4 regions of the Fictibacillus halophilus genome follow, and region 1 is predicted to be linked to each of the others. Evidence: riboswitches for the same ligand, from Rfam matches in the RefSeq annotation. Region 1 holds a riboswitch; each other region holds the start of a gene.

Region 1 (7,496 bases):
CATAAGTCTGAAAAACAAGAACAACAGCAATACTATCAACATACGAAAGTGTTTAAACCTTCCTCTTTTAAAGAACGAATTAAAATTGAGAAAGCGAGATTAGTGGAATTTCATGTTCCCTATTGTTATGTCTACTTTAAAACTGATCCATTAAACCTTCCTGTTCTGCAGCGTTTAGAAACAATACTAAGAAAGTATTTAAGAGAAGTTGACTTAATCTCCTATAATCCCAGATCAAGCCATTTAATTATTCTATTGCCCGGAACGTCTAAAGAAAATGTAAAGGTCATTGAGGACAGATTAAAAGAAGTGGTGTTGGGGGTTCTGAACTGATATGATGAACTATTTTTTTATCCTTTATGTGATAAACAGTCTTCTTGTTTTAATCATAAATAAGTTGCTTCAAAAAAGGAGTGACCACACAGAAAGGAACATAGAGTATTTTTGGCTGTTGGCTATTAGTTTCGTCATTCCTATACTAGGAGCATTAGGAGTTTGGTTGGTCATAAAGCTCTCAGATCGAAAGGGGAAAGAAAAACGGTATATTCATCATGAACGTTTTTATGTAAACAATTTTAACGAAATCGGGCTACTCTCGTTAAAAAGAAGAGAATCTATTCCCTTTTTTGCTGGAGTGCAAACGGTTGATGATATCGGAAAAGACTTAGTCGTCCGGTTAATGGAGAACAAAATACCTGAACAAGGACGCTATTTAAAAGCAGCGGTCGTGCAACAAAATAGAGAAACTGCTCATTATGCAGCTACTGCACTAAATCTGTTAAATAAACGATATGAAACAATCATTCATAAGATGCTCAGTGAGACTAGCAGTTTACAAGGTTACAAAAATATTTTGTATGTGTATAAAGAATACCTTACGAGTGATATTGTTTCTGATACGTTGCTGAAAGAAAAAAAGGACGTCTATGAAAACCTCTTAAGAGAGGCTATTAAGCATTATCCAAGAGAGACTTTGTTTTATGAACAATTAGCACTGTACTACTGGGAAAACAGTAAAAAAAATCAGGCTGTTTCCTTGTCTGAAAAGGTTATCTCTGACTTTCCAAATTCGACTGAATGCTACTTCATTCTGCTCAACAATTATTATGTCACTCATGAAAAGATTAAATTGAATACCGTTTTAACAAAAATCGAGAACCACTACTCAGCAAAAATTCCAGTGAGGCTACAGTCAGTAGTAGATCTAATAAAGGGATGAAAAAAGATGAAAGATACCAATAAAGTTGTTTGGTCAGTTATGCTGATCACCGTACTATGTATAATCGTTGTACAAGTTTCCAGAATCGGAGAGGTTCACTGGCTTTTTTCGCAACAAGAGATAAAGACGAAGAAACAAGAATTTCTTCCTACTGCATCGGCGGCTGGTAAAGGCGATCATCTTAACATTCTCGTGTTAGGTAACGACGAATCATTTAAGAACAATCCCTCCAAACTCCACCTCGAAAAATCACTCGAACTTGCTAAATTGTCTTACACCTACATTGATTCTTTAGAACAAGTCACGGTTTCTCCCTATACGATCGTTGTTATTCTAGACGAAAAAATAGCAATAGCAGAAGAAAATAATATTCGGAATTTTGTTAATGATGGGGGAAGGCTATTCGTAGGACTACGTTTTTTTCATCCTGGCTTAAATGATGTAATGGGGATTGAACAGGTTAACGGGTATCATAAAGATGATTTGAACGGGATTACGTTTACTAAGTCATTTGCTCCTATATATCCTAATATTGAAGATAAAGAAGGTAAGATCCCGAATAATTCTCTTGATCTTACCCTACAGAAAGACAGTGAAGTTTATGTGGAAAGCCAAGGAACACCTATACTTTGGTACCATTCCTACGGAAAAGGTAAAGTAGCGTATTGGAATGGTACAATGCTTCAAGGAAAGGGATCGAGAGGTTTGTTGTTACAATCATTGTCACTACTGCCTCCAAGGTTTGTTTCTGGCAGACTTGAAATGAGTGTCTTTTTTATTGACGATTTCCCTTCTCCATTTCCTGACGGTGATCATGAAAATATTTCTCCTATCTTTGATCGGAGTGTGAGTTCTTTTTATAAGAACATCTGGTGGCCGGATATGAAGGATTTACAGAGAAAATACGATTTAAAATATACACATGCTTTCATCGGGACGTATCGAGCTGATCAGACGATGAACACCGAACAGTTAATTAAACAAAACCAAGCAAAATTCTTATTTTACGGCCGAGATGCAATACAAAATGGAGATGAGTTAAGTCTGCATGGATATAATCATCAATCTCTCGTGACTGAGAGCGAACCAATTGATGAAGAGTTTGAATACATCCCTTGGAAAGATCAGGAACAGATGGAGAACGCAACATCACAAGTCACGAAGATGCATGAGCACTTATTTCCTAATTATACGCTTAGAACCTATGTACCTCCTTCAAATGTTATTAATACAACTGGACTTAAAGCATTGAAGAGAAGTGCACCTTCTATTGATACAATCTCTTCTTTATATCTAGGCGGTACTGAACAAGGTTCCTACATTCAAGAATTTGGTTACGATGAGAACAACTCAGGTTATTTTCATCTACCTCGTGTATCCAGTGGATATGTTCCTGATAGGTATGAGCAATTTTCATATGCAGACGCGCTAGCTAATGCTGGAATCCTATCACACTTTATTCACCCAGACGATTTGTTGGATTCCTATCGAAATAAAGGGTACAAATGGCCATACTTAAATGTTGAACTGGATCGTCATCTGAAGAAGATTTATGAAACCTATCCTTTTTTAAAAGGGGTAACAGCACAAGAAGCAAAGCAGTTATACACGGGTTATAGCCAATCTAAAATGAAGGTGAACTACCGAGAGAACCATATTCTTCTTTATGGTGAAAATTTAGTGTCACCGAGTGTTTTTCTAATCCGACTCAATGACAATGAAACATTGGAAACCGGTGCTTTTGATGGGTACAACGTTGCAAACATAAAGGGGATTAGAGGACTATATACGATTGAAACTTATAAAGGTAAAACGGTAGTCCCTATTAAAAGAGGTGAGGTATAAGGTGAAAATAGCAATCGTTGCCGAGGGTAGTTACCCCTTTGTTAGTGGAGGGGTTTCTTCGTGGATACATACTCTTATTACTAAAATGCCTGAGTTTGATTTCACCATTATCTCTATTATGCCAAGTGGATCCCGAACGACGAAAGAAGACTGGAGATACGAACTTCCTGTTAACGCAAAGTCAGTTAAAGTCTATAAGTTGGAAGTAGAAGAACAACGACCGATATGTCCCCGTTTAACGGATGAAAACAGAGAAGATCTACTTTCCTTCTTTATGTCCAAAGATACTTCCGGAAAAGCTATGCGTTTCATAGGTGATACAAGTATCATGGGCAATCCATCTGGATTTTTTAGAAGTCATGAATTCTGGGAAATTGTTCAGACCTGTTATAAAGAAGAAAAACTACAAAGTTCTTTTATTGATTATTTCTGGATGATTCGCAATAAATATGAGCCAATTCTTCATCTTCTTCAAAGCGAATTTGAGGAATATGACCTTTTGCATACAGCATCTACTGGGTATGCGGGAGTTTTGGGAGCTTATCTTTCAGCAAAACAAGAAATTCCTCTACTTGTTACTGAACATGGGATCTACTCTCGAGAACGAGAAGAGGAAATTTTAAAGTCAGATTGGATACCTATGATTTATAAAAGCAGATGGATTCAATTTTTTTATTTTCTAAGTCAACTCGCGTACCATCGTGCCGAACAGTTAATTACGCTTTTCCATAAGAATGCAAAGATTCAAGAGCGTTTGGGAGCACCGAAATCTAAGCAGCTCGTTATTGCAAACGGGGTGACTCTATCTGATTACTCATTAAAAAGGAAGCATTTTTCGGATGAAAATCCGATGCAGTTAGGGGCCATTGTAAGAGTAGTCCCGATAAAAGATATCATAACCATGATTTACGCCGCCGATATGTTACGAAAACGGAATATTCCTTTTCACTTACATATATTTGGCCCCTTAGATGAGGATAAAGAATATGTTAGCGAATGCGAAAACTTATTAAACGAACTAGGTTTAAAGCAATGTATTACATTTACAGGTAAAGTCAATGTGCAATCGAAGTTAATGGAAATGGATGTATTATTGTTAACAAGCATTTCAGAAGGGCAGCCTTTAGCCATTTTAGAAGGTTTAGCGGCTGGTATTCCATTTGTTAGTACAAATGTTGGAGATTGTGAAGAACTGATAACAGGTGGTGCCATCGATTTATTCGGACCAGCAGGTTTCATTGTTCCTCCGGTAAATCCTAGAAAAGTGGCAGAAAGTATAGAAAAGTATGTAGAAGAACCATCACTAATCGAACTTCATGGCAGAAACGGTTTCAATCGAGTCAAGCATCGATATCAGCTCAGTGAAGTCATTGAGAGATATCGTTCTCTTTATAAGGAAGTAGGTCACGAAAAACAATGGCAGGAATAGGCTTTCAACTTCATAAGATGTTTCAAGAAGATTACTTTTCAAGTAGAGCAAAGGCATATGGATTTACTATCCTATTAACTTCAGGACCTTGGTTGATCACCATTGTGATCCTCACTCTTTTGCAATGGGGGATGCAGCATTACGATATAGATCGTCGTACAAGAGAATTGTTTGTCGTGTCCATCTCCTACACGTTTATTTTTTCACAAGTGATCTATTTTTCCCTTCAACTCTTAGTTACGAGGTATATAGCAGATCTGTTCTATTCGGGAAAAATTGAAGATGTGGCTTCAACAAGTATAGGGTTGGCAAAAGTGACATGTGGTTTAGCACTATTGTTATGGCTACCCTTTGCTATGCTAAGCCCTATACCATTTTGGTACGACTGGATTGTCTTAATATTGTTTCTGATCATGAACCTCATTTGGGTACTGTTTTTATACAGCACGGCAACAAAAGAATATATGAATATTGTGTATGCCTTTTTCTTCGGAGGATCCTTAACAATCGTTGGCTTTTGGGTGTTACCCATCGGAGAGTTTGTCCGTTCTCTTCCCGTTATTAAAGGAGCGGCTGTTATGCTATTTGTTTTTACATTGGGGATGCTCGTAACACTTCTTTGGCTTCTTTATCATCTACTAACCAGCTTTCCAGACCGACCTATAGGTAACCAATGGGGATTTATCAAATATACCTACAAATACCCTGACTTACTTTTCACAGGTATCTTTTATAGTTTGGGACTTTGGGTAAGTAACTGGATAATTTGGTTTGGTGAAGGATCTGTGATTGTTCAAGAGACTTTCCGTTATCACCCTGATTATGACACAGCTCTTTTTTGGTCGTTTTTAACCATCATCCCTACGATGATGACATTTGTAATCTCGATTGAAACAAGGTTCTATAAAAAATATTGGACGTTTTATGGATTTATAAATGAAGGCGGCAATTTAGCTCAAATACAAGAGAGTAAGAAAATAATGATCAGAGTACTAAAAGAAGAAGTGATTCGCCTTATCAGAACGCAAGGGTTATTTACACTGCTTGTCCTTCTATTACTGCCGAGGTTTGTTACGTGGTTCGAATGGAAAGCGGACTTCTTTGATTTAATGCCGATTACATTAGTAGCGGTCTTTTCAATCAGTCTTGTATTAACACTTTCCCTTCTGCATCTATATTTTGATGACCGAAGAGGAGCGTATGTAACAACTTTCATATTCTTTATCGTAACCTCTATACTTACTCTTATGTTGCTGCCGCTCGGGTTTGATTGGTACGGAGTAGGAGTAGCTGTGGGAGCTGCGTGTTCTTTTACATACGGAGGACTTCGACTAATATCATATGTAGCAGAAGCTGATTTTTATATCTTTACAAAAAGAGATCCAAAACACTATCAGAATTCTTTAGAAAAAATTATTTCTAATTTTTCTAAAAATTAGACGGATAGCTATTGTTTTCTGAATTCAAAACCTATAAGATGGAAATAATTAATTTAATACTGTGGTGATGGGCAAACTTGGTGAAAGCCAAGGACGCAAAGATATGGGTCTTCGATTCTAAAAATAGGATAAAGATTGCCAGTCCGCGAAACCAACCCATCCCTCGTATAAATCGGGGGAATTTTTATGAAAAAGTGGTTATTAATCATGGCAATTTTTACTTTGGGATTTTTATCATTATCTCCTAAACACAGTTTTGCTCAAGAGGGACAAAGTACTTTGCAACAGGTTAAAAATTACAAAATTTATTACTCGGCACCAACAGATCGTATACTAAAGAAGTTAAAAGAATATGATTTAGTTGTGATTGAACCACAGTTATACAGTAAAGAGCAAGTTCAATATCTGCAAGAAAACGGTACGATCGTTCTTGGTTATATTAGCGTTATGGAAACACCAACGTGGAACGAACTAAGGTCTGAGCTTCTAGCTGAGCATGACTATTTTAAAAGAAATGGTGCTAAAGTTCATTATGAGCAATGGGATTCTTATCTGATGGATATTGCAAGTAATCACTATCACCAAGTTCTCATAGATGAAATGGAAAGACAAGTTTCTTCTAAAGGAATGGACGGCGTTTTTTTTGATACCGTTGGAAACATTGACAACGAACATTTGGAACAAAACGCAGTCATATATAAAAACCAACTAGATGGACTTCTTGCTTTCTTAGATAAAAGCCATCAAAATTTCCCGAATCTCTTAATGGTACAAAACTGGGGGATGGAGACCATTCAGCATACGCATAAATACATGGATGGTTTCATGTGGGAAGGTTTTGATTATAGTGAAGTTTCAAAAGATGAGTGGGCTCAAGTTCAGATTGAGAAGCTTAAAAAAATTCAACAATTGGGTAAAACTCAAGTCTTGACGGTTTCTACGAAAACAGAACATAAAAGTAAAAATTATGCGAAGAAATTTAACTTTTTGCATTACCATGATAAGAAGTCTTATGATGTATTTTAATTGAACAGGAAGCAAGGGGACGGTTCCCCTTGCTTCCTGTTCTTGTTATAAAATCGAAAACCCTAGGCTAGGCCTAGGGTTCCAAAAAGCTTACAGCGTGGCATTTAAAAAACTCTTCCGGGCGCTAAAATAAATTTGGTTCGCCAACCAATATTCCAGCATCGGAGGAGTTTTCATTGTCTAAAGACATCAATAGTTTAGCATACAAGAATGTAAGTATCATATCGTATTCGCACCAAAGTATAGAAGACAGGTGATATACAAGACATAGGAGAAATTTTACGGACACTGTGTGAAAGAAAAGGTGTAGAAATCATTGAAGCTACAGCATGTCGAGATCATGTACATATGTTAGTGAGCATACCCCAAACTAAGTGTATCTGCGTTTGTAGGCTACTTAAAAGGAAAAAGTAGTTTAATGATATTTGATCGGCACGCTAACCTGAAGTATCGATACGGGAACCGAAAATTTTGGTGTACCGGTTTTTATGTAGATACAGTGGGAAGAAACAAAAAAGTGATAGAAGAATACATTCGT
Region 2 (7,496 bases), 280 kb from region 1:
TTTTGGAAGCTAGATTGAACATCCGGACCAATTTTTCTTCCAACAGGGTGAAGCACTCCTGGATTTGCTACTTTTGCCTGTTCAACGAGCTTTGACATCATCTCGTCACCTTCGTAAATATTAGCTGCTGATTTTTTTGGTGGAATATATCCCGCCATCTTACAGAACGCGCTCATATTCTCCGTGTTTGTTAGGTATTCAACGAACTTAGCAGCTTCTTTTTGATGCTTGCTTGATGTTGGAACCACATAGCTTCCTGTTGTTCCATACGTTACTTGTTCCTTATTCTTTAAGATTGGTCCTACTCCCCACTCAAAGCCTAGATCCTTATCACGGTTAGCAGGTACAAAGTTATTCGGATACATTAATACGGCTAGTTTACCAGCCATAAAGTTTGCCATACCACCGTCTGTTTCAGTAGCTGTATCTTTAGACAAGTATCCTTTTTTAAATAAGTTGTTGATATATTCATAGGCTTCCACAGATTCTGGACTGTTTACCATAATATCGCCTTTTTTGTTAATAACGTCTCCACCCGCCTGCCAGATAAACGGATAGATGCTCATATTTGGTGTGCCTCCTCCTGAGAAATTGATCAGGAATTTACCTTGCTCTTTCACTTTAGGACCTAACGCTTCAAGCTCATCCCACGTCTCTGGCAGATTGTTAGGATCTCCACCAGCTGCTTTAATGAGATCTAGATTATAGTAATACGTCATAACACTGTTCAGCATTGGCAACCCATATGTTTTTCCATCATACGTTACAACATCTAGTGCTGCCTCGTTATAATCTTCTAATGTCTTTTTGTCTACATGATCGTTGATCGGAGCTATAATATTCATAGATACATATTGTGCAAGCTGATCTGGTATAGAGTAGAATGCATCTGGACCATTCTTAGAGGCAAGAGCTGTAAGTATTTTTTCTTCACGATTCGCCCACGGCAATACTTGCAGATCTACTTTTATGTTTGGATTTTCTTTTTCAAAGCCTGAAATGGCATTGTCCCAAAACTTCTTTTCTTCTCCACCAATGTCATCTCCTCCCATAAAGGGATGCGTCCAAATTTTAATCGTTACCTTTTCATCTGAGGATCCACCTGCTGACTCTTTATCGGAGCAACCAGCCAAAAATACAGATAGCAATAATAGCACTGAAAACAAACTAAGCATAACCTTTCGTTTCATCGCTTTTCCCCCTAAATTTTAATGGTTTTTGACTGAGCAAGATGGAGAAGTGATTATTAAATACATGTATATGACCTGTATACATAATAATAAATACTACTCCTTTAGTCAATATATTCTGAAAATTTATTCAGCTATTATTTAAAGCTGTAGATCACTTTGGGTCTTCCTTTAAAACTTGTTTTTTCCTGACCTGCGATAACTACTAAATTAGCATCCTGCCACTTTAAGAGAATGCGGTGAGCACTTCTTAACGTTATTTCAGAAACGCTCGCAAAATCATGTGCCGTGAAATGCTTTGCTTCCTTTCTAGAAAGAAACGCTTTTAGCCGATCCATATGAACAGCTGTCATCCCAACTTCTTTCGCTTCTTTAATTGCTTCTGAATTGGTGACGATGGTGTGATATGTCGCTGGTGCACCAAAGGCGATCGGCCCAAAAACCGACTGATCCTCTCTAACCACATAACATGCACTCTCCTTGAATGCTAATGCATGCTCCAACGCTATCTTCGAATATATTCCAGCTTGTTTGTTTGAAGCATGAAAGCCAATCCCCATGTGAATAGCAGCGTCCTCATTACCTGAGATTAAAGGTAAAAATTTATAACCTTGTGTCACTCGTTCAAATATTCCTCTTTTAGACGTGAGAATATAATCGCTCGAGGTAACCTCTATCAAATGACCTTCTACTAATGAAGAGAAAGCTTCTATTAACTTCGGGTTCCCTTTTGTTATCTTAATATAGCCGACAACTGCCTGATGTTCTTTTTTTCGACGTGATTCTGTCGAAAGTAGACTACGCTCAAGAGCAACAATCATATCTTGATCGGTTGGATAAATAAGATCTTTTTGTAAACATTCAATACTATGGTAGACGTTATTCCTTGCTGTAAGCACGAGTGGCTCTTCAGCTTCTTTAATATTTGAGTAGTGTTGCTTTAGTACCTCATTGTGATTTAAAGAGACAGAAACAATTTTCACAGCTCCTGAAAACCCTATTTCTTTAAAAAGTCTTTTTACGGACAGCTCACTTAATGAATCTATAGAAACTAAATCAACTGTACGTAAAATCCTTTTGTTCATATATAGAGTTCGATAAAGACTTGAAACGGATGGATGTAAGAAATGAAGCGGTATATGTTTAGGTAGAGAGTTTATTTCTAAAAATGAATCATAGTCGAAAAACAATCCTGCTTCTAACTCGTCTCTTGCAGCTACCCAGATTTTCTTAATATTGCCTGAATGACATTTAAAATAATAAGGATGAAAAGAGGGGAATTGCTTAAGCATGTATTTTATCTGCTCAAGCATGTATGAATCGCCAAACAGTCCAATTGGTATCTTTGTATTGTTATTCATAGCAAACTCTCCAATTTCATACATGATATTGGTAGAGTTCGTTCCTTTTCCAAGAAACCCTTTAATGATTTACATGCGACTTCCAAGATTTAATGTTTTGTGAAACAAATACATCATCGTTCAGGTGTGGATACATGTTATAGATACGATCAATCTCCTCTTTTTGGCCTGAGGATAAGTTTTCATCGGGATTCAAACACCAAATTCCGTTTAACAACCCTTGCCTTCTTAGCACTTCATGAATACCCGCTATACAGCCTTTAAATCCATTATTCGCATCAAAGAACGCTGCGTTGCAATCGGTTATTTCTATTCCTTTTGTAAGCAGTTCTGATGTACTGATCTTCCTTTCTTTAATCTGGTGAAGAAGCTCAACAGCTCGATGCGTCCATACTGCCCAGTGTCCTAAAAGTCCACCAACAATCTCTTTTTCACGAAATTCATTCCCTATTTTGAAGCGATATGATGTGAGAAGGTCACCTACGATATTGTCGTCATTACCGGTATAAAGAGCAATCTCATCATACCGAGATGACTCACAGACCGCACGAACAACATCTAATGTTTGATAACGATTGAACGGTGCTAGCTTAATCGCCATTACGTTTGGTATTTCGCAAAACGACTTCCAAAACTCATAACTTAATATCCTTCCACCTACTGACGGCTGCAAATAAAACCCGAACACTGGAATGATTGATGAAATTTCTTTTGTCCGTTCCAAAAGCTGTTCTTCTGTGTAGTTTTGTAACCCTCCCATACTGAGGAGTCCAAGGTGGTAGCCGTGTTTCAAGGCGATATGAGCTTCTTTTATCGCCTGACTTGTTTCACCGCATATTCCTGCAATTTTTATAAAACTGTCAAGTTGCTGGTTGTTATCGATTTCTTCAGCAGCTAATGACAGTACTTTTTCGTATAAATTATATTGAGGCATACGGATTTCAAATTGTGTAGTGTGCACTCCTACCGCTACACCACCAGCACCACTCGCTAAGTAATATCGGGTGAGGAGACGCTGATTTTCTTCATCTAGTGAACGGTTCTCCTTTAGAGCTAGTGGATGAGCAGGAATGACAACACCTTGATTTAAGCGTTCTTTTATCATTAAAGGTAATGAGATGGTCATTTAAAACGCTCCCTCTCTTTCTTGAAATTTAGATGGTTTGTTATGTGTCACTCCTCCTTGCTTAACCCAGTCTGCCGTCCATTCAATCATTTCGGCTAGCGTTACCGATGGATAACCATACATTTTAAATGCTTGAGCGGCATTGCTAAGTAAGGATCGATCTGATTCTTCATTCATAAAAACGGGAACCTTGTTAAAGTACTTTCCAAACTCTTCAGCAGCATAGCGGACAGAAAGGGTTTCTGGTCCTGTTACGTTTAGTATTTTGGCAGGTGACGTACAATAGTTTAGCGAGCGAATTGCCCAGTCATTGGCATCTCCTTGCCAAATGACGTTGGCATTCCCCATACTTAAATTTATTGGTTTTTGTTGATTTACTGATTCAGCTATATCCATCAATACACCATATCTAAGGTCAATCGCGTAATTTAATCTAAAAATGAGGGTTGGTGTGTGATTGGTTTTGGAGAAGTGTTCAAAGATTCGTTCTCTTCCCAAACAAGACTGCGCATACTCTCCGATAGGATTCGTTAAGGATGTTTCTGTAGACCCCCCTCTATTGACTGATGTAAGTGGGTAAACGTTACCTGTTGAGAAGGCAACAATATTTGAGTCGCTGAACATTTCAGCTACTTTCCCAGGAAGGTATGCATTCATCGCCCAAGTGAAACTTTCATTATTAGAAGTGCCAAACTTATTGCCTGCCATATAAATCACATTCTGTAGTTTAGGAAGTTTGTTAAGGTCCGATTCGTTTAACAAGTCAGCGGCAATGGTTTCTATTCCATCGTTTTCTAGCTCATTTTGCAGATTTCCGTTTGAAAAACGAGAAACGCCTATTACCTTCTTAGAGATACCCGCTTGATTTATGGCACGCTTAGCAAGCTTTGCCAAGCTCGGTCCCATCTTCCCCCCGACACCAAGTATCAAAATATCTCCATCCATCTTTGTGATCTCTTCTACTAGCTGTTGGGACGGACTCGAAAGTCGGTCTTCAAGCTCCTGAATGTTTTTCATATAAACCCTCCTGTTTTCATGAGTTGTGTTTAGGTTACTCCGGCTCGCAGTGTCTAAAATAGGACCAAAATTGGGGTCTGACCCCACACAAATACAAATCCCTTACTTTTGTCCACCTGAGTAGCACAATATAAAAATCCCCCAAATACGCGTTTAAAAACAGCGGATTTGGGGGATTTGGTTCTAAAGGACTAATGTTTTTAAGGAATAATGCTCATAGCTTCCTTTGTATTCATTGCTTTTTTATATTCAGCTTTAAGGTCATCTACTACTTCCTGAATCGTAGCTATTTTCTTTACACTTCCAACACCTTGTCCTGCTGACCAGATATCTTTCCATGCTTTCGCTTTGGATTCAGAGAACGAGAGATCAACGGCATCTTTTTTCATCAAGTTTTCTACATCAAATCCCGCTTTTTGTAGGGATGGAAGCAGGTAGTTTCCTTTTATTCCACTAATCGCGTCTGTATAAACAAGATCCTCAAGAGTCGATTCAATCAACATCTGCCGGTAATCTTCGCTCGCCGAAGATTCTTGAGTCGCAATAAAGCGCGTTCCCATGTATACGAGATCTGCTCCAAGGATCTTGGCAGCCAGTATTTCTTCACCTGTTGAAATCGCCCCAGCTAGAATCGTCATTCCATCCCAGAATTCTTTTACTGCTTTTAAGAAAGCAAATGGATTTAACGTACCACCATGGCCACCTGCCCCACTGCATACGAGTATTAATCCATCGATGCCTGTCTTAGCAGCCTTACGAGCGTGATCAAGCGAGATAACGTCAGAGAATACGAGACCACCGTACCCGTGAACGATTTTAGCCACATCGCTTGGATTACCTAGAGATGTAATCACCACTGGCGGCTCATATTTTTTTATTAGCTCTACATCTTCTTCAAAACGTTTATTCGTACGGTGAACAATTAAGTTAACACCCCATGGAGCTATCTTTGAAGAAGGATCTTCTTCCCTAGCTTTACTTAGCTCTTCAGAGATATGTTTCATCCAATTCTCTAATAGATCGGAGGTGCGTGCATTCAGTAATGGGAACGTTCCAATAATTCCGTTCTTGCAGCTTTCCAAGACCATATCAGGACTTGATACTAAAAACATGGGTGCATTTATGACGGGTAGACTGAGTTGATTCGACAAACTTAATGGCAAATTGCTGTTCAAGTACGATCATCCTCTCAACTAATTAAGTGTACTAATTAAAAAATCACCACCTTAACATGTTCGCTAAGCCTTGAAACAATCCTTTTTTCTCATTTTGATGAGCATTAGGTAAAAATAAATATTACATTTATGTTACTGTCATTTTCTGACAACATTTTTTGAACAGCTTGTATATAATCAATTTGAGTTAGGTCATTTGTCTCATCCTTCAGACAAGGGCAAACATTTTCGAAAGATATGGGCGCAAAGCCACGGGTCTAAGGCAACTGCTAGGATCGCCGGGCTACCTGAACATCACGCTTATCTGGAGGGAAATCTAATGGAGAAAAAGACAACGTTAGATCGCGAGTGGATTCTTTTAATGAAGGAAGCTAAGGAAAACGGCATTACAAAGGAAGAAATTATGGATTTTTTAAAAAATCCCCAATTCATGACAATTGATGGATCTTTTTCACCAGAAAAGCTTGTCATCAAGTAAGAACTAGTACTTATTTACTTCCCTAAATATTGAAGATATAATTAAATTATTATGACTTCTAAAATGGGGAATGCAAATGGTAATTGGGGAAAATTTAAAAAAGTACCGCACAGAAAAAGGCTTCTCCATGACTTCCTTAGCTGAAAAGGCTGGAGTAGCTAAATCTTACATAAGCGCATTAGAGCGAAATATTCAGCAAAACCCTTCCATTCAACTTCTCGAAAAGATCGCGGAGGTCCTTGATATTTCTGTCGATCATCTGATCAAAGAGGAAGTAAATAACGAAGAACTTGACCAAGAATGGGCCAATCTTGTAAAAGAAGCCATGGGTTCTGGTGTAAGCAAAGAGCAGTTTAAAGAGTTTCTCGAATTTAACAAATGGAAAAACAAACAAAACTAACCACCTGATGAAATCAGGTGGTTTTTACGTTGTTGTTTTTATGGGTTGTCTTCGTCGGATGTACATAATGGAGTTTTTGTATTTGTGTGGGGTCAGACCCCACACGAATGTTTAGTGAGTATTAAATTAGGGTACGGGAAAAGGGTGTCTACTATTTTTGCTATGGAGGATTATAAATGAAGCAGTCGCCAAACGAACTAATGGATTCTCAAAAAAGTGTAGATGTGAATGGTTCTTCTTTTCATTGGGACACAGCAAAAGGTATTTTTCAATTTGAAGGCGAAGATGTGATGTTGTTTTGGATTGATTCAGCATTTAAGGTGTTTCTTGAATCCATTGAAGAGATTACAGGAGAAGGAACAGCAGACCTCGTTTTTGAAACAGCTGGGTATCGGACAGGGTTAATCGTTAGTGATTTTTACATAAGAACGATCAAAGATATTGAGATATCCGCTGAATCATTGCCTAACATTTATGCATCAGCTGGTTGGGGTAAAACATACATAGAGCTTGATGTAGAGAAAAAAGAAGCAATCATTACGATTACAAACAGCTGGGAAACAAAAATCAAAAAAGCGCAGAACAGCGAACGCATGGGACGCTTCTTACCTGGTCATTGGGCTGGTGTTTTCACCGGACTCTTTCAAACCAACATGTGGTTCGAGGTGCTTGAGAACGAGTCTGAACCTAACACGTTAGTATTAAAAATCACAGAATCACAAATAACTCCAAAAGATAATATACGCGAT
Region 3 (7,496 bases), 240 kb from region 1:
GGGATAACAGGATTCCCCAAAAGAAGACCTTTGCTACTTTCTTTTTACGTGTCATAATAACCAACCTCATTGTTTTAGGTGTAAAGCTTCTATATATGTTTATACGGTGATTGAGGTGAAAAGTTTCGGGATCGCCTGTAAAAGATCTCCCAATTTCTATATCAATTCATTCGTTGAATTAAATGAATCCATCCAAAGAAAGCCATCCACAACGGAATGCTGAACAACACGCCCCAAATCAAACCCTTAAAGAAATTACTCTCTTCCATCTTATCTTCTCCTGACTTTTAATAAAAATATTATTAGTCAGTTTTAACGAGGAATTCCCTATATATACTACTATATTACGATGTTGGTTGTAACAAAAAAGGCATCCCATAAATAGAGATGCTTTCAATGCATTTTTAATTCTATCTTTTTTCTTATTTAAAATCCCACTTCAACGTATCATCTGAAGGCTTTCCGTTATTCAACACATCTGCTCCATACTCTAATGCAAGTGGTGACTTAGTGAGTGGTGCTTGAAAGACGTGGCTGCCTGTATAAGTTTCACCTGGGGCGATCTCTGTAAAGATGCCGTACTGTGGATCTGCAGTACCATCTGTAAAGAATAGCTTGAACGCGCCTTGGTCAACCGTCTCTTTTGTATTGTTTGTTTCTGTGTAGTTCAGTTGATATTCCATGTAATTCGTTTTACTCACCTTAGCTAGGCTCGTAACTTGAACGGTCAATCCATTGTCTGAAGATACGTATGGCTTATTCACTTCTAGAAAATCGTATCCAACTCCATCAGTTGGGGCTAACATGATTTCCAGTTCAACAACAGTATCTTCATCTACAACAAGTTCGTTATCCGCAAACGTTTCATAGCCTTCCTTAACAACTGTAAGTGTGTATCTGTCTGCTTGTGCTGTGAAATTAAAAGTTCCGTCTACACTTGTACTTTCAGTAGTATAGACGTCTTCAGTCGCAAGAACGACGTTAGCATCTTCAATTGGATTTCCGTCTTCGTCAACGACCAATCCTACGATTGAACTTAATTCTGGCTCAGGGTCCATGTCACCTGCTCTTATCACTCTAGCCAAAAATGCTGCAAATTCTGCGCGTGTTAATTGATTTTCTGGTCTGAACGTATGGTCACTAAACCCACTTACTAATCCATATTCTACGAGAGTACTAATTGGTTCATAAGCCCAGTGGTTCTTAGGCACATCTTTAAAGTTTTCAGTTGCCGTTCCTTCTAGCTCGTATGCTCTTACTAAAAGAGAAGCAATCTCCGCTCTAGTAATAATCTTAGTAGGCTTAAATGTGTTATCAACAAAACCATTCATCACGTTTGCTTCTGCAACGGCACCAATCTGATTCGCTGCCCAGAAGTTTTTCGATACATCTTTAAAATTTGGTGTAGCATTTGGAAGTTCCATGTGACGTGCCATGATTGCAGCTACTTCAGCGCGGCTGATTTTCTTGTTTACTCCGTAAGATCCATCTTGAAAACCGCTAACTAATCCCAGTTCGTTTAGCAGTAAAATGTCATCTTGCGCCCAGTGACCTTTGATGTCATTAAAAGGTAACTTCTCTGATGGAAGCACATAACCTTCTAGATCTACTTCAAAGTTCATGCCTCCGTTTAATTCTTTAACGCATGTCGCGTTGCTGTTGTATGTTGTGATTAACGCCTTTAATTCATCCATGTTCTCAGCTGATTTAGCTAATGCAGTTGGTTCATGAAGCATGTATACACAATCTGCTGTTCTAAAGTGTCCACCCAACTCATCACGTGCACCGTTGTGAGCGTTAGTTGTAGACGGATTGAAGAATAGCGCTGATAAAACAGAAAACAATGCCACTATCTTAATTAAAGATTTCAATACTTTAACCCCTTTTCATTGACTAATAGTTTAATAACATCAAAATTATACTAAAATTGTTACATATTTGAAATATGTTTCATTCGACAAATTATTTATGATTGTAACCATGCTTATAATTTAACTTCATAGTACAAAACACGTTGGGACACTTCCACTCAACAAACATACTGAAAAAATATCTTTGCTATATTAAATAACAAAACACCTAAGTCAATTGACATAGGTGTTTTTAACATTTTGAAGAAGAGACCATTTTATCCAACTTTCTTTTCTGAAAGTCTTGCATTTTCTAGTACTTTTGTAGTTCTAGTATGGTCCTCTTTACATCTACAGTCCCATCAGACTTTGTTTGGATATAATGCTGCCGCTCAGCAATCGTCATAGTTCTTCCAAGTCGTAATCTAGATGGCTTTTTCAATAAAAGATTATGTTTTTCAGATTCCAACAAAACGTCGTTCATAATTTTGTGGCGGTAATCCCTTACATTCTCAATATCATCTGCAACCGATATTTTTACACAAAGCCGTTCCTCTTCCAACTGGATATAATAGTTACTGTCGTTTGCTGGCTTCCACCAAAATCCCCAAAAGCCTCCTGTAGGGTTTGATACGTAACCCCAGTCTCCGTTGATACCTTTTTGAAGCTCTTGAAAGAATCCTTGCCATGCAAAGCTATCCCACTCACACACAAGCTCTGTCTGAAAGGCCTGAATACAATCATCAATTTTTTGTAAATGTTTATAGTAATCAAGGAAAATAGCATTTTGTACGCCCTTGTCTTTACCTCTTTTCAACACCTCAAGCATCTTAATTCGCTTGAAAGGCATATAACCCGCTTTCTCTATTGAACGATAATGACTTTGGTCGGCTATTTTGTAGTACACGGGGAGTTGGATAAGTTCCCCCATTTCTTTTTGGACCACTTCACGATAGCGCAGCAGCTGATTAGAATGATCTTTTGTAAATGTTTTATCTTCAATTAAAATAGCATATGTATCGTTAATGATTACTAAGATATCAAGAGATTTAAACTGACGTTTAATCTCAATTTTATGAATTATAGGTACTGCATAATGTTGTAGATTAAAGATCTCAGAAACAAAATGAACCGCTGCCTCGTGAAGCGCTTTATCTACTGAACGATAGATCTGTTTGCTCCAAGCTAACAACCAACACAAAAATGCATCTTGAGATAACTCGCTTGTCGCGAACTGAAATAGATTAGGCGTCTCAACAAGAGCCGCTTGGCTGTCACGTGCATCTTCAAGTAACATCTGGATGTCATGATTCCCTTTATAATCCTCCCAATATCCTCGCCTGAGTAAAGATTCTACATGCATTTGTGGCCAAAGAATTAAATTTCGAACATCTAATATGCGTGCTTGATCATTAGGATATAACAAAAGGAGCCGATTATCGCTTTGTTGGGCAATCACTCTAGGAAAGTCTTCTGTTCTCTTCACAAAACCACATTTGTTTTGACAAACATAGGCAGAATAAGCATCAATCACAAGACCGCCATCTCCTGTTTCTTGCAGGTTTTCCCAAGCATCCTCTATTAACTCTGCACTACATTTTGGACAACTTAATTTTGTATTCATAAAAAATCTCCTCCTTTGCTCTATAGACGTTTGAAAGTTTAATAATAAGCAAACAATATGTGGATTTAAACACAGATTTACTAGCGTTTTGAGCGCCCTTCAATCCCACAAGACTTTTAATGGAATAACAGATAACTTTCTACACCCGCTACTATCGCTATTTCACCAATGGTTAACCCAATTAGCCACTTCAACAAATAGACAATCCCTTATTAAAGCGGTCCCATTGCTATTCACTCTATAGTTAGTCACGTTTTCCATATTATCTTGACTAATAGCTTCAAATGTTTTGGTCTGGCCTGGCTCAATATTATTAACTACCCCATTTGCTGTCCCGACGATATTTCGATTTTGATTATAAAAGGTAACGATAAATGAATACGAATGTGATTTATTATCATGATTTGTAGTTTCTCCAGAAACGGTTGTCAGTCCATAATCGTTTTGGTAAACAATTTTATCAAATGAAATCTTTGATTCCGCATTAGTATTAGTAGGTGAAGGAATATCCATTAAGTTAGTACCGACTGTGCTTGGACTCATAATTGCAGAGGTGATTCCATAAGAATAGCAAGTGTAAGTCCAATTAGAATCGCACTTAATTTTAAAATAACACGAGAAAAGTTCTTTAAAATGCGATTAGGATATTCACCACCGCCGAATGCACAAACAAATAATAAAACAACATTAACTACGGGTATGGAAAGTAACAGCATGATGCCCATCCATTGATTTACAACTGCATTAAGACTATCTTTCCTCTTGTTTAAAATTAGTAGATTCCAAATCTTTATTCCCTCTTCATAAACGCTCTTCATTTCTATATTGTATATTTTACCAAATATGGTAGTATAAAAGTATGATTAAAATCCAGATAAAGGTAAACTTATTAAAAAATAAGGACGAAAAGCCACGGGTCTAAGGTCTTAAGTACTATGATAACCGGGTTGCCAAAGGTGAAATATTTTTTAAGAACCTACGGCTTTTTTAGTAGGTTTTTTATTATGTAGGGGGAGAAAGATGGGATTCTTAAAGGGATTGGGAAAAGTGGCTGGACAAGTGGCCGGCGGAGTAGTTGGTGGCACTGTAAAAATTATCGGGGAAGCCACAAATAATAAATTCATCCAAGAGATTGGTGATGGCGTTTATCATGCGTCTGTACAAGCTGGTGAATTAGCAGGACAAGCTGCCAGTGGTCTAGTAGATGTAGCTTCTGGGATTATACAACAAGACAATTCTAAGATCGATGATGGTTTTTCCGATATTGGAAAAGCAGTCGGGACTACAGCTAAGGGTGTGGGAAGAACAATCGTAACCGTTGCTGAAAATGGTGGGACTCTTGTAAAAGGAATTTTAGAGAATGATACCACCTTATTAAAAGATGGTGCTAAAGGGCTTGTAAAGACAGCTGCTGTTGTTACACTTGCCGTTGGTGTCGTTGATATGGTAGATGGTTCAGATGCAGTGGCAGCAAGTGAATTGCCAGAAACTCCAACTAATGATAGTGATGTTCAGCATGTTGATCCACACTGGAGAACGTTAGAAGATGGCAGACAGATTTGGGTTGATGGTGATGGAGATACGACAAATAACCTTTCAGCAGACGAAGGCGGAGGCTATTTCCGTTCAGGTTCTGAAACTACACTACCAAATCATGATGAATCTGTTGCTTCCACTTCTAATGTACATCACGTTGAACCGCATTGGAGAATATTAGAGAACGGCGAACAAATCTGGGTTGATGGGGACGGCGATACTTCTACTAACCTTACTGAAGAACAAGGCGGAGGATACTTCAGATCAAACCCTGATGGCATTCTTTCAAACAACTTAGACAAATAAAAGGGGCAACATATAACCATGGAATTTTTAGGATTTTTAATTTCAATTATCATTACGATCTATTTAGCGATTAATGCACCGAAATACAACAAGAATCCCTGGCTTTGGGCGATTCTAGGATTCTTCTTTGGCTTAATTACATTGGGGATTTTCCTTATCAAAACGGGGCGTAAAGGTTTAGGGTGGCTTTTAGTTATTATTTCCTCTATTTTCTATGTCTTTGTTCTTATAGGTATACTAACCCTATTTGCAGCCTTAATGGTTTCTCCTTATTGATTTGAACTCCTCAATTCATCTTGCATGAATTGGGGTTTTTTTTTTAAGGCACTTCATCTAGCAATTGAAGTCGTCACAACATTAATAAACGAATAATTTAAACCGATATAACAACGAAAAGTATAAATCGAGGTGAACATTCAAACTATGAAAAAAGCTCTTATCCCCTCTTTGCTCGTAACTATTGTCCTTATATTAGGTATGTCGCTTGCCTACTTTATGTATACACTTGAACAATCAAAGCAAGATAAAGGATCAACTCCTGAAGTAAAAACAGAAATTGTAACAAAAGAAGTAAAAGTGCCTGTTAAAGTTCCTGCAACGATTCCTGAAAAAAGCAGCTTGAAAAAGATTATTAAAAGTACACAAAATAAAGTCGTTCAGATTGAGACTTCCTCTGGATCACTAGGTTCAGGTTTCCTATATAACAAAAGAGGCGATATTGTGACAAACGCTCATGTGGTGGATTACGAAGTTGATGTGACAATCAGGACAAGTGATCAGCAAACTTATCAAGGGAAAGTGATTGGCAGAAGTGATGAGACGGATATTGCTCTTGTTCGTGTACCTGAATTGGCAAATAGCACTCCGCTAAAAATAAAACAAGAAAAAGCAGAGCTTGGTGATGACGTTGTTGCGATGGGAAGTCCACTTGGTCTGCAAAATACCGTTACGGTTGGAATTATTAGCGGTTTGGACCGCTCCTTTGAAGTAGATGCTTTTCAATATGATAACTTGTACCAGATCACAGCACCGATATCACCAGGAAATAGCGGCGGTCCAATCGTTAGTGGTGCAGATGGATCTGTGATAGGTATTAACTCTGTAAAACATACAACGGAACATATTGGCTTCAGCATACCGATTTATACCGTGCTATCTACTTTAAAAAGTTGGTCTAACCATCCTATGAATCTCTCAGACTACGAAGAAGAGTATGAGTATGAGGTACCAGAGTATGATGGAGATTTAGCTGAGGATTATGAGGATTATGAGGATTACAAAGAGTATGAAGAAGAAGAAGAAACATATGATGAGTATAAATCTTATACCGAACCTTATGAAGGTGAGACAGAATACTACGAATACATTCCTGATGATGCACTGACTGTTGTCTATCAATATTATGACTATGTGAACGCAGGTCAATATGAATTAGCTTACGACATGATCGGGGGAAACTGGAAATTATCTTCTCCATCATTAGAGGAGTTTGCAGCAGGCTATGCCCAAACTTCAAGCACAACGATTATTAATCCTTATGTTTACGATAAAGGAGATGGGACATTCCAAGTAGATTTAACATTGGAAGCTCAAGAATACGTGGATGATGTTGAACAAACCACACAATATGAGCTTAGTTATGTTGTAGGGATGGAAGATGACGTGCTTAAGTTGTTAAGTGGAGAGTCACGTTAAAAAGGAAAAGCCACACTCTATTTTTTATAGAGTGTGGTTTTTTAAGTGACACTTTCTATTGATTACTTCTACTCATTATTTATTAAGTTCATCCATGAACTTATTGAAATTCTCTATTCTCCTTCACCTCGCCAATATGAAAATTGTGCTTTACATTCAGCTTCTGCTCATCTGATAACTTACTCCAAATGTAAAATTCATAAATATGTTGCATATAGGGACTATGAATCCCCTTACCAGAAAGCAACTCATCCATCATTCTATTGCGAATATCCTGCTCAGATCTTGAAGATAAGTATAGTAAACAAAATCCTGCTTCTTCTAAATTACGTATATTAGCATATCCCTTTGAAAAAGGATTAAATAACTTGCTTTCTGTTCTTGACCTGTTTATCTAATCTTTGGTAACCTTCTATATCCCCTTTGAATACCACAATCTCATCATAAGATTTTCCTAAAATTCTAGAAAGTATTATAAGATCCTT
Region 4 (7,496 bases), 300 kb from region 1:
TGCCCCAGATCACGTGGTCGTCCGTGTGAAACTGAGTTCCATAGCTGCGCAAATAAACATCCGATTTCCATCCTTCAAGCTGAATGTCGCGTGGGTACGGGTTCCAGAACTGGCTAACGTGTGTAACGCCGCTGTTTCGTTCGAGGTATGAGTGATACGAGAACGAAACATCCATTTTATCCACTTTTGAGAGTGAGCGGGAAAGATCGATCAGTTGCATGTGAACAAAAGAATCAATCTTCGTATCCGCAAATACTAGGAATTTCATCTAGGGAAAACCTCCAAAATCGTCGTGGGAAATAAATTGTATGGGGTCTGACCCCATTTCCCAGCTTACGCGAACAGGGTTGCGGCAACGTTAGCAACGAGGACGCGTTCGCGCGCATCTTCAAGCTTGTCTGCGATGGCGCGCTGAATGGCACGCTTCGCCGGCAGGTAAACAGAGAGATCGGCCGCATCAAGCAACGCACGGATAGATGCTGCATCCTCAGACAGATGGCCCGCTTTCGCCTGCCCGATCAAATCAGACGACAACTGAACAAACTTCGATAATACATCCTCTTCTTTTTGCTGAGATTGGTTCTTCAGCATTTCTTTTAACGTATCACCTTGGATGTAAGGCACTTCGATCACGACAAAACGGTTTTTCAACGCCTCGTTTAAAGGCACCGTTCCGATATATCCTTCGTTGATCGCTGCGATGACATTGAAACCAGGCTGCGCTTTTACCACTTCACCTGTGAATGGGTTGGCGATTGTACGACGGTAATCGAGCATTCCGTTTAGAATCGGTAGCGTTTCAGGTTTTGCTATGTTGATCTCATCTATATAGAGAAAATGCCCGTTCGCTGCAGCTCTTGTAACTGGTCCAGGAATAAACTGGATCTCCTGTTTACCCTCGCTATAACTTAACGTCTTATGACCAAGAAGCGCTTCTGCATCAAGATCGACAGAGGCGTTGACTTGATGCAGAGGTTGTCCGAACACGTTTGAAAGAAGTTCGGCAAGCTTTGTCTTACCTGACCCCGTCGGTCCTTTCAGCAATACATTTTTTCCGAGAGCAAGTGCGATCACCGCATCCTCAATCAATGCTGCGTCAGGTGCTGTATATCCCTGCTTTCCAATTAATTCTTTATATTCATTTGGTAGATTTTCTAATCGTTTGGCTGCATCTTGCTGCAGTTTTTCTTTTATTTCAATTGGAAGTTGGAGATTCATATCAAATTTCCTTTCTCTATGAGTGATTTCACTTTTGTTAAAAATCACTTCATCTATCAACAGTATTTCCACTTATTTGCTGTGTAAAGCCTTACACAATGTAACATTGTAAGCTTTTTCAGTGCAAGTACGTTGTTTAGCAAACACATTTTACTCAGAGAAAAGAGCCGATCATCTAAATTCGGCTCTCTTTTTTTGCTTTTTTAAATGTATATACGTTGTAGATAATGAGCGTTACAAACAGCACACTTATTGTTAAAATGGCTTTCGTTTCTTTTTCAAATGAGGTTAGACTGATTAAAAATTCTGGTAGGAAAAGCATGGTTGGTATTACGATTGTGAACCAGGTTTTGCTCCATAAAGAGATTCCTAAAAAGATGGCGATCGCAACGAGTGCCGCAATGATGTTTCCTGTTGCTCCAAGCTTTATGACAACCGGAGTTTTATACGCATCGTTTGCAAACAGAAGAGCTAAAAAAAACAAAATCGGCAAACTTCCTAAGATAAAAGTGGTGATAATCGTCTTAGTTTTTGAAAGCTTTGTGCTTGCTAAAAATTTGAACATCTTTAAATAAAAAAGCACGAGTATGATACAAACCGCTGGATAACCAACCACTTGAAGCAACGTGAATTGCACGCCCCCTCTCATCGAATCGCCTAGCAAAATATAGGCGAAAACACCGAGAACAATGATTGGGAGATAAGAGATCCATTTAAAATCGAATGACATTTCGTTTGAAAGCTGCTCCATATAAGCTTTTGGCGAATGGCCGATGATGTGAGAGACTGATTTTCCTCGCTTTTCTGCTTCTATCAAATGATCCTCCAACTCTTCTACGATCTCTTTCACCTCTTCGTCCTTTTTTCCACTCGAAAATAAATAGAGTCTAAGGTTATCTAAGAAATCTTGGCTTTCAGCTGTTAACGTATGTTTTAGCGCACTCATTTTCCGCTTCCTCTCTTTTGTAAAATGTGATCGACCGAACGGCTTAGTTGGTTCCATCTTTCAATAAATGCTTGAAGTTCTTCCTCGCCTTTACGCGTAAGCGAATAATATTTGCGTCTTGGCCCCGCCGTTGATTTTTTTAACGTGGTGGTAACAAGTTCCTCTTTTTGCATGCGTATGAGCAATGGATAGATCGTTCCTTCACTCGTTTGTTGAAAGCCGTACGATTCTAGCTTTTCTGCTAGCTCATAGCCATACACTTCACCTTCGTTGATGATTGCTAATAGACAGCCGTCAAGAATTCCTTTTAACATCTGAGTGTTCGACATATGGATACACCTCATTTCACTATCTTGTATTACAAGGGTTACGGGTAAAAAAAGAATCCCTTGCATAACAAGATATATCATTAGTATATGCGCCACTAACTTGTAATGCAAGGTATTTGTGTTAAATTGTTCCAAAATTTATTTTTCCTTATTCATGAGCTCTACCACATGCGGTTTCGGCTCCCAACAATTGAACTGATAGTCTGGTTCCGTATCATATCCAAGACGCACACAGTAATAGCGCATCCCTTGATTTGTTTTTTCAGGCTTAAAATTGATACACGTCGCACAGCAATGATACTTATTTTTCTTCATAGAAGCCGCCCTCCTCTATCTATCAGTAAAGTAACTTTTTATGATCGCCATATACTCTCTAACATGCGCTTGTGGAACAGAAGAAATTCTCAACGGCGAACCAAGCCCCTCCGCGTCAATGCCAACACGCTTTGCGATCATCTTTGTTCGAAAAAGATGAAAATCACTCGTTACAATGAGCAGCTGATCGTCTGGTTGAATCATTTTTTTTGTATATAAAAGATTTTCGTATGTACTCGTTGCTTTTTCCTCAATCTGAATGCGGTCCGCTTCGATGCCATTCTCAACGAGATAATTTTTCATGATAGACCCTTCACTCGTTGTTTTACCAAAGCCAAGACCACCGCTTACGATGAACGTAACGTTTGGGTGTTCCTTTGCATAGGCAAGTGCTTGATCTAGTCTACCTTTCAGTACGGCACCTGGTCGATTATTTTTCGTTCCGCCACCAAGCACGAGGATTGTATCTATCTTGGAAGAAACCTTCTCTGGATCGGTGTTGGCAGATGTAAGAATAAGAGTTTCTAGCGTTGCTGCAAAAAGGATGGTTGTGATTAAGAGGGTCAGTGTCGTTTTTTTGTACGTGTTAAATAGTTTCATAGCTGTGTTGTAGCGGAAGAAAAGAACGAGAAAAAGAGCACCTAACAAGAAAAAAACAGCAAGTCCCATATCCATGTTGGTCGTTTGAAGTAGCATGGCCGTTGCGTATACAGCAAAGAGGATACCGAGCGCTAAAAATAGTTTTTTCATAAAGAGTCTCCGTTCATAGATTTTCTATATTCTAGGATATCAGAAAAAGGAAAAGAGCGGAGAATGAAGATTCCGCTCTTTTAAAAAGTTATTATTTTTTATTTATATCAGACTCTTGAATTTCTTTTTGAATTGCTGAAGAGATGTCTGCTTTCTTTTGCTCGGAAGAACGTGTCGCATCAGTGCTCATGTTCTCGGTTTTTTTATTAACGGCTTCATTCTTTCTTTTCGTGATTTCAGCTAGTTCTTGTTTATAGTGTGTTTCAAGTTCTTTTTTCTTATCTTGAATGATCTTTTCTTTGTTAGTATCCAGATCCTTCTTGGCATCAGCAACGATCCCTTTTACCGCTATATTCACATTTTTGAGCAAGTCATTCTTCTCTTTGTTCAACTCACTCTCGATCTCAGATTGGTACGTATATTCCATAATCTTATTGTATAAGTCGTTTGCAAGATTTGGATTTGCCGCATACGCAGACGTAGTACCTATACCAAGTACGATTGTAGTCGCTAAAACAACCTTCGGCCATTTCTTAGCTGCCTTTTTCTTTGTGCTAAATTTCTCTTTACGTGATATTTCCATAATAAATACCCCTTCCTTTATTTAGAGAACGAATAAAGAAAGCGGTCGGTTGCGCTACTAGCTTCAGTTAATCCAAGCGCCCACATACAGAATAACCTTCACAGCTCCACACTTATCTAATTATATTCTGCTATAAAATTACCACCGGCCCCATTCACTGTAAATGGGTATTTAGTAAGATATTACTATAAATAGTTTTTTTAGTATTTTATTTTAGAAAAGAAGATTGGTCGAAAAAGATGTGGAACGAAAAAAGACAATGTCCACTGAGCGTGGACATTGTCTTTTAGAATGTATTTGTATGGGGTCTGACCCCCTTTGTGAAACTCCCCACAATGTAGGCGATCAAGGATAGCAGGATCGGCAGCACTACCGTGTGCATGCCCCAAAGATTTGGATAGTTCAGATGAAGGAACATATAGGATCCTACCCCAACGATCAGAGAGGCAATCGCTCCATTCGCGTTTCCTCTTTTCCAATATAGCCCTAATACGATTGGCCATATGAAAGCAGCTTCTAGCCCTCCGAACGCGAATAGATTCAGCCAGATCAACAAGTCAGGCGGGTTGATCGCCATGGCGAATACGCTCAGTCCAACTACTGCTGTTATCCCGAAACTCAATTTTTTTACAAATTGCTCTTCGGCATCTGGTTTGATGTAATTGATGTACACGTCCTTAATAATTGCAGAACTCACGAGTAATAGCACCGAGTCAACCGTTGACATGACAGCAGCTAAAGGCGCTGCCAAAACGATACCCGCTAACCAGCCTGGCAATACTTCGAGTGCTAAAAGGGGCATTACTTTATCCGGTACTTCAATTCCCGGTAGCACCACTCTGCCGAACACACCAGCGAGATGCATGCCTAACATGATGAACCCTACAACGAACGTTCCGATGATCATCGCTCGATGCATCGCTTTTGCATTTCGATAGCTCATCGCTCTCACCGATATTTGCGGCAAGCCTACGACCCCAACACCGACCAATATCCAAAACGATGATACATAAAGAGGTGTTAGTGATAGATCAGAACCATAAGGCGTGATAAGGTTCGGGTTCTCCGCTCTTAATTCGCTCATGATGTTCTCTATGCCACCACCTGCGATAATCGTACCGGCCAATATGATGACGGTTCCGATCACCATAACAACACCTTGAATCGCATCTGTGATGACGACTGCTCGAAATCCTCCAGCAATTACATAGACGAGGACAGAAGCTGAAAAAATAAATAACGCTGTCGTATATGACACACCCGTAAACGATTCAATCAACCGGCCACCGCCTACCCATTGAGCGGCCATCGCAGAAAACAGGAAGACGACAATGCTTAATGCTGACAAAATAACGACCCACTTGCTTTCATACCGCGCTTTTAGAAAATCTATCAGTGTGACTGCGTTAATCTTTCGTGCAACAATCGCAAATTTTTTACCAAGTACAGCAAGTGTGAAGTATCCTGTCACAAGCTGTGCCATCGCAAGTAACACCCAACCAAGGCCTAATTGATAAGCTGCACCAGGTCCACCGATAAAACTCGAAGCACTTCCGTATGTCGCGACCATTGTCATCGCAAGAACAAATCCACCAAGTTCTCTGCCTGCTAAGAAGTAATCTTGTAAAAAGGAAGGTCCACTTTTAATGTGCCGTGATGTATAGATGCCTACTAAAAAAACTAAAATTAAAAAGATTGCTAAAGGAAGAATGACATCCCAGTTCATTGAGCATCTCCCTCCTCTTTATCGCTCGTCTCATCAAGTTCAAACGGGACCTCTTTAAAGAAAAACTTCACCATGATCCAAACTAAAATGGTAAAAACAACAAATCCCATAATACAGCTATAAAAAAACCAAGCCGGAAATCCAAATATGTATGTGTATTCTTTGATAGGGCGTCCGCCAAGGCCGTAAGCGAATGCATACCACCAGATAAAGTTCAAAATGGCGAGTACTGTACCCATGATGGCTTCTCTATTCGATACTCGGTACCGCCAGTCTGTTCCTTTTTTCATTTCTTAACCCCCTGAAGTTTCAATACCGTATAAGTCCACTCATTACTATGGCAAATTCATTTCTTATTGTCGAGTCCTTTTGACATTTATGAAATTTTCTATTTCTTCTCATGATATCCCTGTTTTTGTATGGTTAAAAGTAAAAACGAGCACCTTTAGAGGCACTCGTTAAAGTCATTTTTTATTGAAGAGGTGGTTGTGCTTGAGTGGATGGAGCATATGCGCCGAGCATGCTCGTCATATCTTGTTGGTTCAGTTGAGGAACTTGATAATAATGATTCTTATTCTGCCAGATCGACAATTCATATGCCATCTCGATCCAGTTTGGAATTCCATCTGCTAATACGCGTCTAAGCACAGGATTTGTAACTTCGAGTGTCGCCATTCCTCTTAAAGATGCGTTTGATTTTAAAGTTCCTAGTATTAGAGATGAAACGGATTGGTCGTTTAATTCTGTTACGCTTTGAATAGGTTTAACCGGCTGAGCAGGTTTCAGACCATATACAAAATCGTTATCTTGCGCCATCTTGTATGATTCTGTACGCATTGCTGGATCTTTCCCTGTCTGAAAAGCTTGAACACACGCATTGTATTCCTTTGTAATGTGCTGATAGTGTCGGTTGAGCATCGATTTGAGCTCTGGATCCTGAACATGTCCTTTACACAATGTATATAAGTTCAATGTTCCAACGATGCCGCTGAGCATTTCATGAACATCAAACATCTCATGTCCACCATGGTTTAATTGAGCAGGTACCTGTCCAGTCTGCATGTTTACATGGTTGAATTCTGGATTGTTGTTCCCCGATTGAGAATTCATGTTTTGTTGATTAGAATCTTGATTCATCATTTTTTACCTCCGATTTATAAAAAAATACGGGGTTATTTTATGTAGAAAGTAATACTCTATTCTCGTTTCCTTTAAAAATTTCCGAGGAAATATGATAAGAAGTTTGATGAAGAGACGGAGTTCGACATTTTTGTGCGGTATTATTCGCTAAAAAAGTTAACTTTCTTAAAAGAAAAGTTTCGAACCGATTGCATTTCAAAACGGCTATAGAGGTTTTGCTTGAAAACAACGAGGGAAATAAATTTTTTGGGGTCAGTCCCCATTTCCCAGATTCACTTGCAAGAAGTATAATTAAGGTACGATTGAAAGGAGGTGAAAAACATTCCTAGATCCCCACGTATTTGGTATCCTGATGCTGTTTATCATGTGACTACTCGCGGAAATCGCAGGGAACCTCTTTTTTATTCCCACTTGGATTTCCACCGCTATTTAAAGATTCTAAGTCACTGTGTTAAGAAGCACGATGTCGAGCTCTTCTCGTATTGCCTC

What was found. A riboswitch is a leader RNA that binds a small molecule or an ion and turns the genes downstream of it on or off. The one in region 1 is predicted to bind cyclic di-GMP.
Region 2: it holds a riboswitch for cyclic di-GMP, as region 1 does, so the genes downstream of both, I5J82_RS15325 (anti-repressor SinI family protein) here and I5J82_RS14155 (glycoside hydrolase family 191 protein) in region 1, are expected to answer to the same signal.
Region 3: it holds a riboswitch for cyclic di-GMP, as region 1 does, so the genes downstream of both, I5J82_RS15150 (hypothetical protein) here and I5J82_RS14155 (glycoside hydrolase family 191 protein) in region 1, are expected to answer to the same signal.
Region 4: it holds a riboswitch for cyclic di-GMP, as region 1 does, so the genes downstream of both, I5J82_RS15475 (hypothetical protein) here and I5J82_RS14155 (glycoside hydrolase family 191 protein) in region 1, are expected to answer to the same signal.

The regions. Positions count from the first base shown of each region.
Region 1 is NZ_JAEACF010000001.1:2,720,130-2,727,625, reverse strand. It holds gene I5J82_RS14180 (hypothetical protein) at 1-333, shown strand, start outside; gene I5J82_RS14175 (tetratricopeptide repeat protein) at 335-1,219, shown strand; gene I5J82_RS14170 (DUF2194 domain-containing protein) at 1,226-3,064, shown strand; gene pelF (GT4 family glycosyltransferase PelF) at 3,066-4,493, shown strand; gene pelG (exopolysaccharide Pel transporter PelG) at 4,481-5,932, shown strand; cyclic di-GMP riboswitch class I at 5,993-6,083, shown strand; gene I5J82_RS14155 (glycoside hydrolase family 191 protein) at 6,119-6,958, shown strand; partial or broken gene tnpA (IS200/IS605 family transposase) at 7,212-7,442, shown strand.
Region 2 is NZ_JAEACF010000001.1:2,999,257-3,006,752, forward strand. It holds gene I5J82_RS15300 (ABC transporter substrate-binding protein) at 1-1,190, opposite strand, end outside; gene I5J82_RS15305 (hypothetical protein) at 1,328-2,551, opposite strand; gene I5J82_RS15310 (dihydrodipicolinate synthase family protein) at 2,613-3,677, opposite strand; gene I5J82_RS15315 (NAD-dependent epimerase/dehydratase family protein) at 3,678-4,694, opposite strand; gene I5J82_RS15320 (NAD(P)H-dependent flavin oxidoreductase) at 4,895-5,869, opposite strand; cyclic di-GMP riboswitch class I at 6,077-6,160, shown strand; gene I5J82_RS15325 (anti-repressor SinI family protein) at 6,189-6,347, shown strand; gene I5J82_RS15330 (helix-turn-helix domain-containing protein) at 6,424-6,747, shown strand; gene I5J82_RS15335 (STAS domain-containing protein) at 6,924-7,496, shown strand, end outside.
Region 3 is NZ_JAEACF010000001.1:2,960,800-2,968,295, forward strand. It holds gene I5J82_RS15130 (S-layer homology domain-containing protein) at 423-1,871, opposite strand; gene I5J82_RS15135 (PD-(D/E)XK nuclease family protein) at 2,164-3,474, opposite strand; gene I5J82_RS15140 (FxLYD domain-containing protein) at 3,637-3,987, opposite strand; gene I5J82_RS15145 (hypothetical protein) at 4,014-4,190, opposite strand; cyclic di-GMP riboswitch class I at 4,344-4,429, shown strand; gene I5J82_RS15150 (hypothetical protein) at 4,495-5,316, shown strand; gene I5J82_RS15155 (hypothetical protein) at 5,335-5,592, shown strand; gene I5J82_RS15160 (S1C family serine protease) at 5,740-7,011, shown strand.
Region 4 is NZ_JAEACF010000001.1:3,024,239-3,031,734, forward strand. It holds gene I5J82_RS15445 (vWA domain-containing protein) at 1-268, opposite strand, end outside; gene I5J82_RS15450 (ATP-binding protein) at 334-1,218, opposite strand; gene I5J82_RS15455 (HAAS domain-containing protein) at 1,394-2,164, opposite strand; gene I5J82_RS15460 (PadR family transcriptional regulator) at 2,161-2,493, opposite strand; gene I5J82_RS15465 (hypothetical protein) at 2,632-2,808, opposite strand; gene I5J82_RS15470 (YdcF family protein) at 2,824-3,558, opposite strand; gene I5J82_RS15475 (hypothetical protein) at 3,650-4,141, opposite strand; cyclic di-GMP riboswitch class II at 4,176-4,258, opposite strand; gene panF (sodium/pantothenate symporter) at 4,428-5,867, opposite strand; gene I5J82_RS15485 (YhdT family protein) at 5,864-6,157, opposite strand; gene I5J82_RS15490 (spore coat protein) at 6,339-6,977, opposite strand; gene I5J82_RS15495 (transposase) at 7,374-7,496, shown strand, end outside.